One region of the Bradyrhizobium sp. WYCCWR 13022 genome, then DNA from elsewhere that is predicted to be linked to it. Evidence: predicted binding sites of a transcription regulator. Region 1 holds the regulator's gene; each other region holds the start of a gene.
The links. Region 1 encodes PhoB, which activates phosphate uptake and scavenging genes when phosphate is short. Its sites were predicted from a motif close to TGTCATNNANCTGTCAT; they were not measured.
Positions count from the first base shown of each region.

Region 2: QY049_RS05290 (RNA degradosome polyphosphate kinase) is a predicted target of PhoB. The motif match lies at 1,270-1,286, and genes of this name have one in related genera.
Region 3: QY049_RS01530 (glycerophosphodiester phosphodiesterase family protein) is a predicted target of PhoB. The motif match lies at 872-888, and genes of this name have one in related genera.
Region 4: ugpB (sn-glycerol-3-phosphate ABC transporter substrate-binding protein UgpB) is a predicted target of PhoB. The motif match lies at 805-821, and genes of this name have one in related genera.

Region 1 is NZ_JAUIZJ010000013.1:57,328-59,527, reverse strand. Features, by position in the region: gene QY049_RS20390 (GcrA family cell cycle regulator) at 231-743, shown strand; gene phoB (phosphate regulon transcriptional regulator PhoB) at 846-1,559, opposite strand; gene phoU (phosphate signaling complex protein PhoU) at 1,582-2,200, opposite strand, start outside.
Region 2 is NZ_JAUIZJ010000002.1:861,987-864,186, forward strand. Features, by position in the region: gene QY049_RS05280 (CDP-alcohol phosphatidyltransferase family protein) at 1-439, shown strand, start outside; gene QY049_RS05285 (DnaA/Hda family protein) at 533-1,210, shown strand; gene QY049_RS05290 (RNA degradosome polyphosphate kinase) at 1,360-2,200, shown strand, end outside.
Region 3 is NZ_JAUIZJ010000002.1:124,464-126,663, forward strand. Features, by position in the region: gene adh (aldehyde dehydrogenase) at 1-807, shown strand, start outside; gene QY049_RS01530 (glycerophosphodiester phosphodiesterase family protein) at 956-2,200, shown strand, end outside.
Region 4 is NZ_JAUIZJ010000025.1:287,070-289,269, forward strand. Features, by position in the region: gene QY049_RS31205 (CaiB/BaiF CoA-transferase family protein) at 1-651, shown strand, start outside; gene ugpB (sn-glycerol-3-phosphate ABC transporter substrate-binding protein UgpB) at 886-2,200, shown strand, end outside.

The DNA.
Region 1 (2,200 bases):
GGCGGACTCTTGCGCGCGAGTCACGCCATATTGTAGCGTTTGGCTTGTCAGATACGACATCTCGTGCAGCGGTTCTGATCCCAAGAGTCCTCATGTACCGGCGTAAACGTTCGGGCGCACTTCGCGCGCCCGGCGAGCCTTAAGGGATTCCGGCGGCACGGGTTTTTCGAGGCTTAGGCATTCGTTGTGCGGCCCCAGGATGGCGGGCGCGCGGCGAAGGAAAGGGTGCCATGACGGTTTTGACCTGGTCCGACGATCGCGTCGAGCAGCTGAAAAAGCTCTGGGAGGCCGGACTTTCGGCCAGCCAGATCGCCGCCGAGCTTGGGAATGTCACCCGTAACGCCGTGATCGGAAAGGTGCACAGGCTCGGCCTGTCCGGCCGCGCCAAGAGCCCCTCGTCAGCGGCTCCGCGGCCACGCAAGGCACGTCCTGCGCAGCACATGATGCGGGTGAGCAGGCCGATCGCGCGCGGCAACACCGCACTGGCGCAGGCCTTCGAGGTCGAGGTCGAGGCCGAACCCGTTACCTACGACAACGTGGTGCCGATGAGCCAGCGGCTCTCGTTGCTCGAGCTGAACGAAGCCACCTGCCACTGGCCGGTGGGCGATCCCTCGAGCCCGGATTTCTTCTTCTGCGGCGGCAAGGCCCTGTCCGGCCTGCCCTACTGCGCCCAGCACTCGCGCGTTGCGTATCAGCCGGCAGCCGATCGCCGCCGCGCACCGGCCAAGCCCGGCACGCGCTGAGTACAGCTTGAGACCGACATCGTCCCGGCACCGGCCGGGGCGAAAAAGAAAAGCGCGCCGCCGAGCGCGCTTTTTTTGTTTTGCTTGCGGGCAGCTAGGTAGCTAGCCGGAGGCCTGCTCGGCCTTCGCGAAGCGATCGTCGAGCGCGTAGCCCGCGCCGCGGACGGTGCGGATCGGGTCCTGCTCGCGGCCGAGATTGAGCAGCTTGCGCAGGCGGCCGATATGCACGTCGACGGTGCGCTCGTCGATATAGATGTCGCGGCCCCAGACGCTGTCGAGCAGCTGCTCGCGCGAGAACACGCGGCCGGGATGCTCCAGGAAGAACTCGAGCAGACGGTATTCGGTCGGGCCGAGATCGATCGGCCGGCCCGAGCGCGCCACGCGGCGCTTTTCGCGGTCGAGCTCGATGTCGCCGAAAGCAAGCACGGTCGCGAGCCGCTCCGGGCTGGCGCGCCGCAGCAGCCCCTTCACGCGTGCCAACAGCTCGGGCACCGAGAACGGCTTGACGATGTAATCGTCGGCGCCGGTCGCAAGGCCCCGCACCCGTTCGCTCTCCTCGCCGCGCGCAGTGAGCATGATGATCGGCAGCTGCTTGGTGTCGGACCGCGTCCGCAACCGGCGGCACAGCTCGATGCCCGACAGCCCCGGCAGCATCCAGTCGAGCACGATCAGATCGGGGATGTGCTCCTTGAGGCGGGTGTCGGCGTCGTCGCCGCGCATCACCGTCTCGACGTCATAGCCGTCGCCTTCGAGGTTGTAGCGGAGAAGCTCGGTGAGAGCTTCCTCATCCTCAACCACCATAATGCGTGCGCCCATGGTCTGGTCGCTCCTTGCCTGATCAGGTGTTCGGGACCGTCGTGGCGAACGTCGTCATGTCGCCCTTCGGCCGCTTGTCGGTGATCGCCTGGCCTTCGATCATGTAGAACACGGTCTCGGCAATGTTGGTGGCATGATCGCCGATCCGTTCGATGTTCTTGGCGCAGAACATCAGGTGGATGCAGAACGAGATGTTGCGCGGATCCTCCATCATGTAGGTGAGGAGTTCGCGGAACAGCGAGGTGCAGATGGCGTCGACTTCCTCGTCGCCCTTCCACACCGCCATCGCCGCCGGCAGATCGTGCGCGGCATAGGCGTCCAGCACCGACTTGACCTGCTGCTGCACGAGGTCGGTCATGTGCTCGAGGCCGCGGAACAGTTTGAGCGGATGGAAATCCGTCTCCAGCGCCGCGACGCGCTTGCCCATGTTCTTGGCGAGGTCGCCGATCCGCTCGAGATCGGTCGCAACGCGCATCGCTCCGACGATCTCGCGCAGATCCACCGCCATCGGCTGGCGGCGTGCGATGGTGAGCACGGCGCGCTCCTCGATTTTCCTCTGCAGCGTGTCGAGCTCGGCGTCGATGGTGACGACGCGCTGGCCGAGCGCGACATCGCGGCGGATCAGGGCATCGACGGAATCG
Region 2 (2,200 bases), on a different contig from region 1:
GATCGCGGGCTTCAGCGACGCGGTCGACGGTTTCCTCGCCAAGCGCTTCAACATGGCCAGCGAACTCGGCGCCCTGCTCGACCCGCTGGCCGACAAGGCACTGCTGGTGTCGATCTACCTGTCGCTCGGCATCTGGGGCGACATCCCCCGCTGGATCGTGATCCTGGTGGTCTCCCGCGACATCATGATCGTCACCGCGGTGATCGTGTCCTGGCTGTTCGACAAGCCGGTCGAGATGAGGCCCTCGAAGGTCTCCAAGCTCAACACAGCCGCACAGGTCGCGTACGCGGCGCTGGTGCTGGCCGCGCTCGCCTTCGGCTTCAAGCCGGCGCCCTATGATATAATCCTGATGGGCTTCGTCACGCTGTTCACGCTGTCCTCCGTATCGCTCTATCTGGTCGAGTGGCTGCGGCACATGAGCACGATCGAAGCCAAATGAGAGGGACGCGGCCCCGTAAAAGGCCAACTCCCGATCGAATAAATCGAATCTCTTTCAGTTGGCGCCGGCGTGCCGGCACGGAGCAGAGCAAGCGTGGCAGGCCGCGTACACCCCCGACAATTGGCATTTTCGCTTCCGCATGCGGAAAGCCTCAGCCGGGACAATTTCCTCGAGGGCCCTGCCAACGCCGCCGGCCTTGCCCTGATCGACGGCTGGCCTGAATGGCCAAACCGGATCATGTGGCTCGCCGGACCCGAAGGCTCAGGCAAGAGCCATCTCGCCGCGATCTGGGCCGAGGTATCAGGCGCCCGCTCCACCACTGCCAATGCGCTGAGCGCCCCTGACGTGCCCGGCGCGCTCGCGACCGGCGCGCTGGTGGTCGAGGATCTCAAAGCCGGTGATTTTGACGAGCGCGCCCTTTTCCATCTGATGAACCTCGCCCGCGAGGACGGCGCCTACATGCTGTTCACCGGACGTGAGCCGCCGGCGGCAATCGAAGTCGAGCTCCGCGACCTCAGATCCCGGTTTCGGACGATTCCCCTTATTTCGCTGCTGCCGCCTGACGACCAGCTGTTCCGCGGCCTGATCATCAAGTTCTGCGCCGACCGCCAGCTCACGGTGGACGAAACCGTGGTGAGCTACCTCGCGACCCGGCTCGAGAGGTCCTCAGCCGCGGCCAGGCGCGCCGTGGAACTGCTCGATTGCGAGGCTCTGCGGCTTGGCCGCCCCGTCACCCGTGCGCTCGCCGCTGAGTTGCTTCGCGACGTCTGACCGCCAGGCGGCGCTTGGCCCCCAGGCCCGCTTGACGCGGCGCTGCGGCGGAACATCAATGTCATCGAAACGTCATCGCACTAACACATGCTCCGGCCGGTTTTGCGCATAAGTCGCAAATTGGGGCAAACTGGATGGACCGACTTCTCATGGACTCCGCGCAAGCTGTTGAAACAAAAGAGAAAGCAACGGAGACCGAGAGCCTGCCGGCGATCGCCTCGAGCCCTGAGCGATTCATCAATCGCGAGCTGTCCTGGCTGCATTTCAACCGCCGCGTCCTTGAGGAATCGGTCAACGCCAGCCACCCCATGCTGGAGCGGGTGCGATTCCTGTCGATTTCGGCAAATAACCTCGACGAGTTCTTCATGGTCCGCGTTGCCGGCATCAAGGCGCAGGTCCGCGAGGGCATTGCCGAGCGCGCACCTGACGGCCTGACCCCGTCCGAGCAGCTCGCCCTGATCAACCGCACCGTGTCGCAGCTTGCCAGCGATCAGCAGGCGATCTGGCGCGACCTGCGGGGCACGCTCGCCGATGTCGGCATCGTGCTGGTCGACGGCAAGGAGGTCACCAAGGCGGAGCGGACCTGGCTCGAGGACTACTTCCTCAACAACGTGTTCCCGCTGCTGACGCCGCTGGCGATCGATCCGGCCCACCCCTTCCCGTTCATCCCGAGCCTCGGCTTCACCATCGCGCTCCAGCTGACGCGCGAGGCCGACGGCAAACCGATGAACGCGCTGATCCGCATGCCCGGCAAGATCGACCGCTTCATCCGCCTGCCGGCCGAGGGCAAGGTTCGCTTGATCTCGCTGGAGCAGTTGACCGGCCTGTTTATCAACCGCCTGTTTCCGGGCTACAGCCTCCACGGCCAGGGCGCCTTCCGCATCATCCGCGACTCCGAGCTCGAAATCGAGGAAGAGGCCGAAGATCTCGTCCGCCTGTTCGAGACCGCGCTGAAGCGCCGCCGCCGCGGATCGGTGATCCGGCTCGAAA
Region 3 (2,200 bases), on a different contig from region 1:
ACCGGCGAGACCACGACGGGTCGGCTGATCATGCAATATGCCAGCCAGAATCTCATCCCCGTCACGCTGGAGCTCGGCGGCAAGTCGCCGAACATCTTCTTCAAGGACGTCACCGCCGAGGACGACGATTTCTTCGACAAGGCGATCGAAGGGTTCGTCATGTTCGCGCTGAACCAGGGCGAGGTCTGCACCTGTCCGAGCCGGGCGCTGGTGCACGCCGACATCTACGACCGTTTCATGGAGCGGGCGCTGAAGCGCGTCGCGGCGATCAAGCAGGGCGATCCGCGCGCGGCCGATACCATGATCGGCGCGCAGGCCTCTGGCGAGCAACTGGAGAAGATCCTCTCCTACATCGACATCGGCAAGCAGGAGGGCGCCAAGGTGCTGGCCGGCGGCGGACGGGCCGAACTCGGCGGCGATCTGTCGGGCGGCTTCTACGTCCAGCCGACGGTGTTCGAAGGCAACAACAAGATGCGGATCTTCCAGGAGGAGATCTTTGGGCCCGTCGTCTCGGTCACGACCTTCAAGACCGATGACGAAGCGCTCGCGATCGCGAACGACACGCTCTATGGCCTCGGGGCTGGCGTCTGGAGCCGCGATGCCAACCGCTGCTACCGCTTCGGCCGGGCGATCCAGGCCGGCCGGGTCTGGACCAACTGCTACCACGCCTATCCCGCCCATGCCGCATTCGGTGGCTACAAGCAATCGGGCGTCGGTCGCGAGACCCACAAGATGATGCTCGATCACTACCAGCAGACCAAGAACCTCCTGGTCAGCTACAGCCCGAAGAAGCTCGGCTTCTTCTGATCGAGCAGGCACGGGCGTCGCCACAGCGGCGCCGCCCGTGCACATCCGTGACTGTTCGATCCTTCGTCATTCGTCTGTCAGAGAATTGAGACAAGACGACAGCCCGATCGCGCACGACGCGATGCCAGGCACAGACGGAGGTGGGGCCATGACGAACAATCAGCGTAAGATGCAAGCTGGAGCGATGCTGGGCGCGGCAGCGCTGGCGTTGCTGGCGCCGTCGATGACCCTCGCGCAGACGACAGCGGCCAGCGCCAAGCCCTTTTTGACCGTTGATGGCAAGGCGCCGCTGATCCTTGGACATCGCGGCGTGCCCGGCCTCGTGCCCGAAGAAACCGAGGCTTCGTACGACCTCGCTGCAGCGCTCGGAACCGATGCGCTCGAAGAAGACCTGCACCTCACCAAGGATTGCGTCCTGGTCGCGCGCCACAATCCGTGGCTGGCCGACAACACCAACGTGGCCGAGGTGGCGAAGACCAATGCGGCGGTCGCAGCCCGCAAGCGCACGGTATCAGGTGTGCGCGTCAAGGCACCGGCTGCCGCCGGCACGCCCGCCGACTACCTCGTCGATCTCACCGATTCCGCCGATCCCAAATCGGTGCTGAAGTCACTGATCGTCGACGGTGAGGATCACACCAACGACTGGTCGATCACCGACTTCACCATGGCCGAGCTGAGGGAGTGGATCGGAGGCACCACCTACGATGCGGCCAACGAGCGGCCGAAGGTGTTCAACGGCAAATTCCCTGTGATCAGCTTCCAGGAGATCCTCGATATCGCCAAGGCCAAGAGCAAGGAGACCGGGCGGACCATCCTGGTCTACCCGGAGACCAAGAACCCGACCTGGAACAATGCGCAGGCCATCGCCAGTGGCTGTGGTGTGCCGGGCAGCCATCCGCTCGAGGATGCCTTGATCAAGATCATCAAGGACAACGGCCTCAACACCAAGGACGCCCCGATCTTCGTCCAGAGCTTCGAGCCCGGCAGCCTGAAATACATGCGCAGCCATGGCCTTGAGGCCCGACAGGTCCAGCTCATCGACGGCAACGGCATCGACTTCAAAACCGGCAAGGTCCTGCTCAACAACATCACTAATTCCCGTCCGTTCGACTGGACGGCTGCGGGTGATGCGCGCCTCTACGATGCGATGCTGACGCCCGAGGGCCTTGCCGAGATCAAGACCTATGCCGACGGCATCGGTCCGTGGAAGGCCTATATCGTCCCGCTCAAGATCGCCCTGTGGAAGGACGCCAACGCCGACGGCTCGCCGTACAAGGGATCGACGCCGGACGCTTCGACAAAGCAGGCGACCAGCCTGATCGCCGACGCACACAAGCTCGGCCTGTTCGTGCACGTCTTCACGTTCCGGAACGAGAAGAAATATTTGGCGGCC
Region 4 (2,200 bases), on a different contig from region 1:
ATGGCGCTCTCCGAGCGGCAGCGCTCGGGCAAGGGCCAGTTCCTTGAGACGACGCTCTACGAGACCGGCCTTGCCATCATGCATCCGCACACCGCGAATTACTTCATGCATGGCAAGCCGCCGAGCCTGACCGGCAACGAGCATCCGAACCTCGTGCCCTATGCGATCTTCCCGACCAAGACCGACAACATCTTCATCGGCGTCGGCAACGACGGCACCTTCCGCAAGCTCGCCAAGGAGATCGGCAAACCCGAACTCGGCACCGATCCGCGCTTCGCCCGCAACAAGGACCGCATCGCCAATCGCGAAGCGCTGCGCGCCGAGCTTGCCGCAGTGTTCAGCCAGCACGAGGCCGAGCCGCTGTGCAATCGCCTGCTCGCGGCTGGCCTGCCCGCAGGTCCCGTGCAGAAAATCGATCAGGCATTGACCAATCCGCACACGATCGCCCGCGGCGATGTCATCGAGAAGGACTGGTACAAGGGCGTGGCCTCGCCGATCCGGCTCGATCGCAGCAAGCCGAGCCTGCGCCGCCTGCCGCCGAAGTTCAGCCAGCACGCCCAGGAGGTGCTCGGCGAGTTCGGCTACTCGAAGGCGGAAATCGACGCGATGGTCGAGACGGGCGTGGTCTGCGGACCCCAGCGCAAGCGCTAGTCTAGGGCCCGGCCTCCTCACCCAACCAAATGCCGCAGTGCGGCGCGGGCACGCATGTGCAGCGCGAACGGCGAAGGTTGCCCGGCACGCCTTCGCCTATTTGACGACTTCCCTTTTGGCCGCGCTTGCTGCTTTCGTTTCGGCCGCTTACACAGTCATGTGAACGTCATACGGCGCTGCTAGCGCAAGCGCTTCGTTTTTGACGGCCAATGGACGGCCAAGGGAGGTTACTTGATGGCTCTTCGACATTTTGGAGCGGCGACCGCGTTCGCCGTCACGGTTGGCATGACGGCTTCGCCGGCACTGGCCGCGACTGAGATCCAGTGGTGGCACGCGATGACAGGCCCGAACAACGACGTCGTGGTCAAGCTTGCCAACGATTTCAACGCGTCTCAGAGCGATTACAAGATCGTTCCGACCTTCAAGGGCAGCTATGCCGACACGCTGAACGCGGGCATCGCGGCGTTCCGCGCCGGCAACGCACCGGGCATCATGCAGGTGTTCGAGGTCGGCACCGCGACCATGATGGCCGCCAAGGGCGCCATCAAGCCGGTCTCCGACCTCATGAAGGAGCAGGGCGAGAAGTTCGACCCGCAGTCCTATCTGCCGGCCATCACGGGTTACTACTCGACCGCAAAGGGCGAGATGCTCTCGTTCCCGTTCAACTCGTCGAGCATGGTGATGTGGGCCAATCTCGACGCACTGAAGAAGGCCGGCATCGATGCGCCGCCGAAGACCTGGCCCGAGGTGTTCGCCGACGCCAAGAAGCTGCATGCGACGAGCCCGACTTGCGGCTTCTCCTCGAGCTGGATCACTTGGGGCCTGATCGAGCAGTTCTCGGCCTGGCACAACATTCCGATCGGCACCAAGGCCAACGGCCTCGACGGCTTCGACACCGTGCTGGAATTCAACAACCCGCTCGAGACCAAGTTGCTCGAAAACCTCGTCGAGCTCCAGAAAGACAAGAGCTACGACTATTCCGGCCGCACCAATACCGGCGAAGGCCGCTTCACTTCGGGCGAATGCCCGCTCTACATGACGTCGTCGGCCTTCTATCCGAACGTCAAGGCGAACGCGAAGTTCAACTACACGGCCGTTCCGATGCCGTACTTCCCGGACGCAAAGGATGCGCCCCAGAACTCCATCATCGGCGGCGCCTCGCTCTGGGTGATGGGCGGCAAGTCGAAGGAAGAGTACAAGGGCATCGCGAAGTTCTTCACCTTCCTGTCCGACACCGATCGTCAGGTCTATCTGCACGAGGTCTCCGGCTATCTGCCGATCACCAAGGCGGCCTACGACAAGACCAAGGCCTCGGGCTTCTACGAGAAGAACCCGATCCTGGAAGTGCCGTTGAAGGAGCTCACCAACAAGCCGCCGACCGAGAACTCGCGCGGCCTGCGTTTCGGCGGTATGGTGCAGATGCGCGACGTCTGGTCCGAGGAGATCGAGGCGGCGCTCGCCGGCAAGAAATCGGCCAAGGAAGCGCTCGACGCCGCGGTCTCGCGCGGCAATCAGATGCTGCGTCAGTTCGAGCGGACCGCGACCAAGT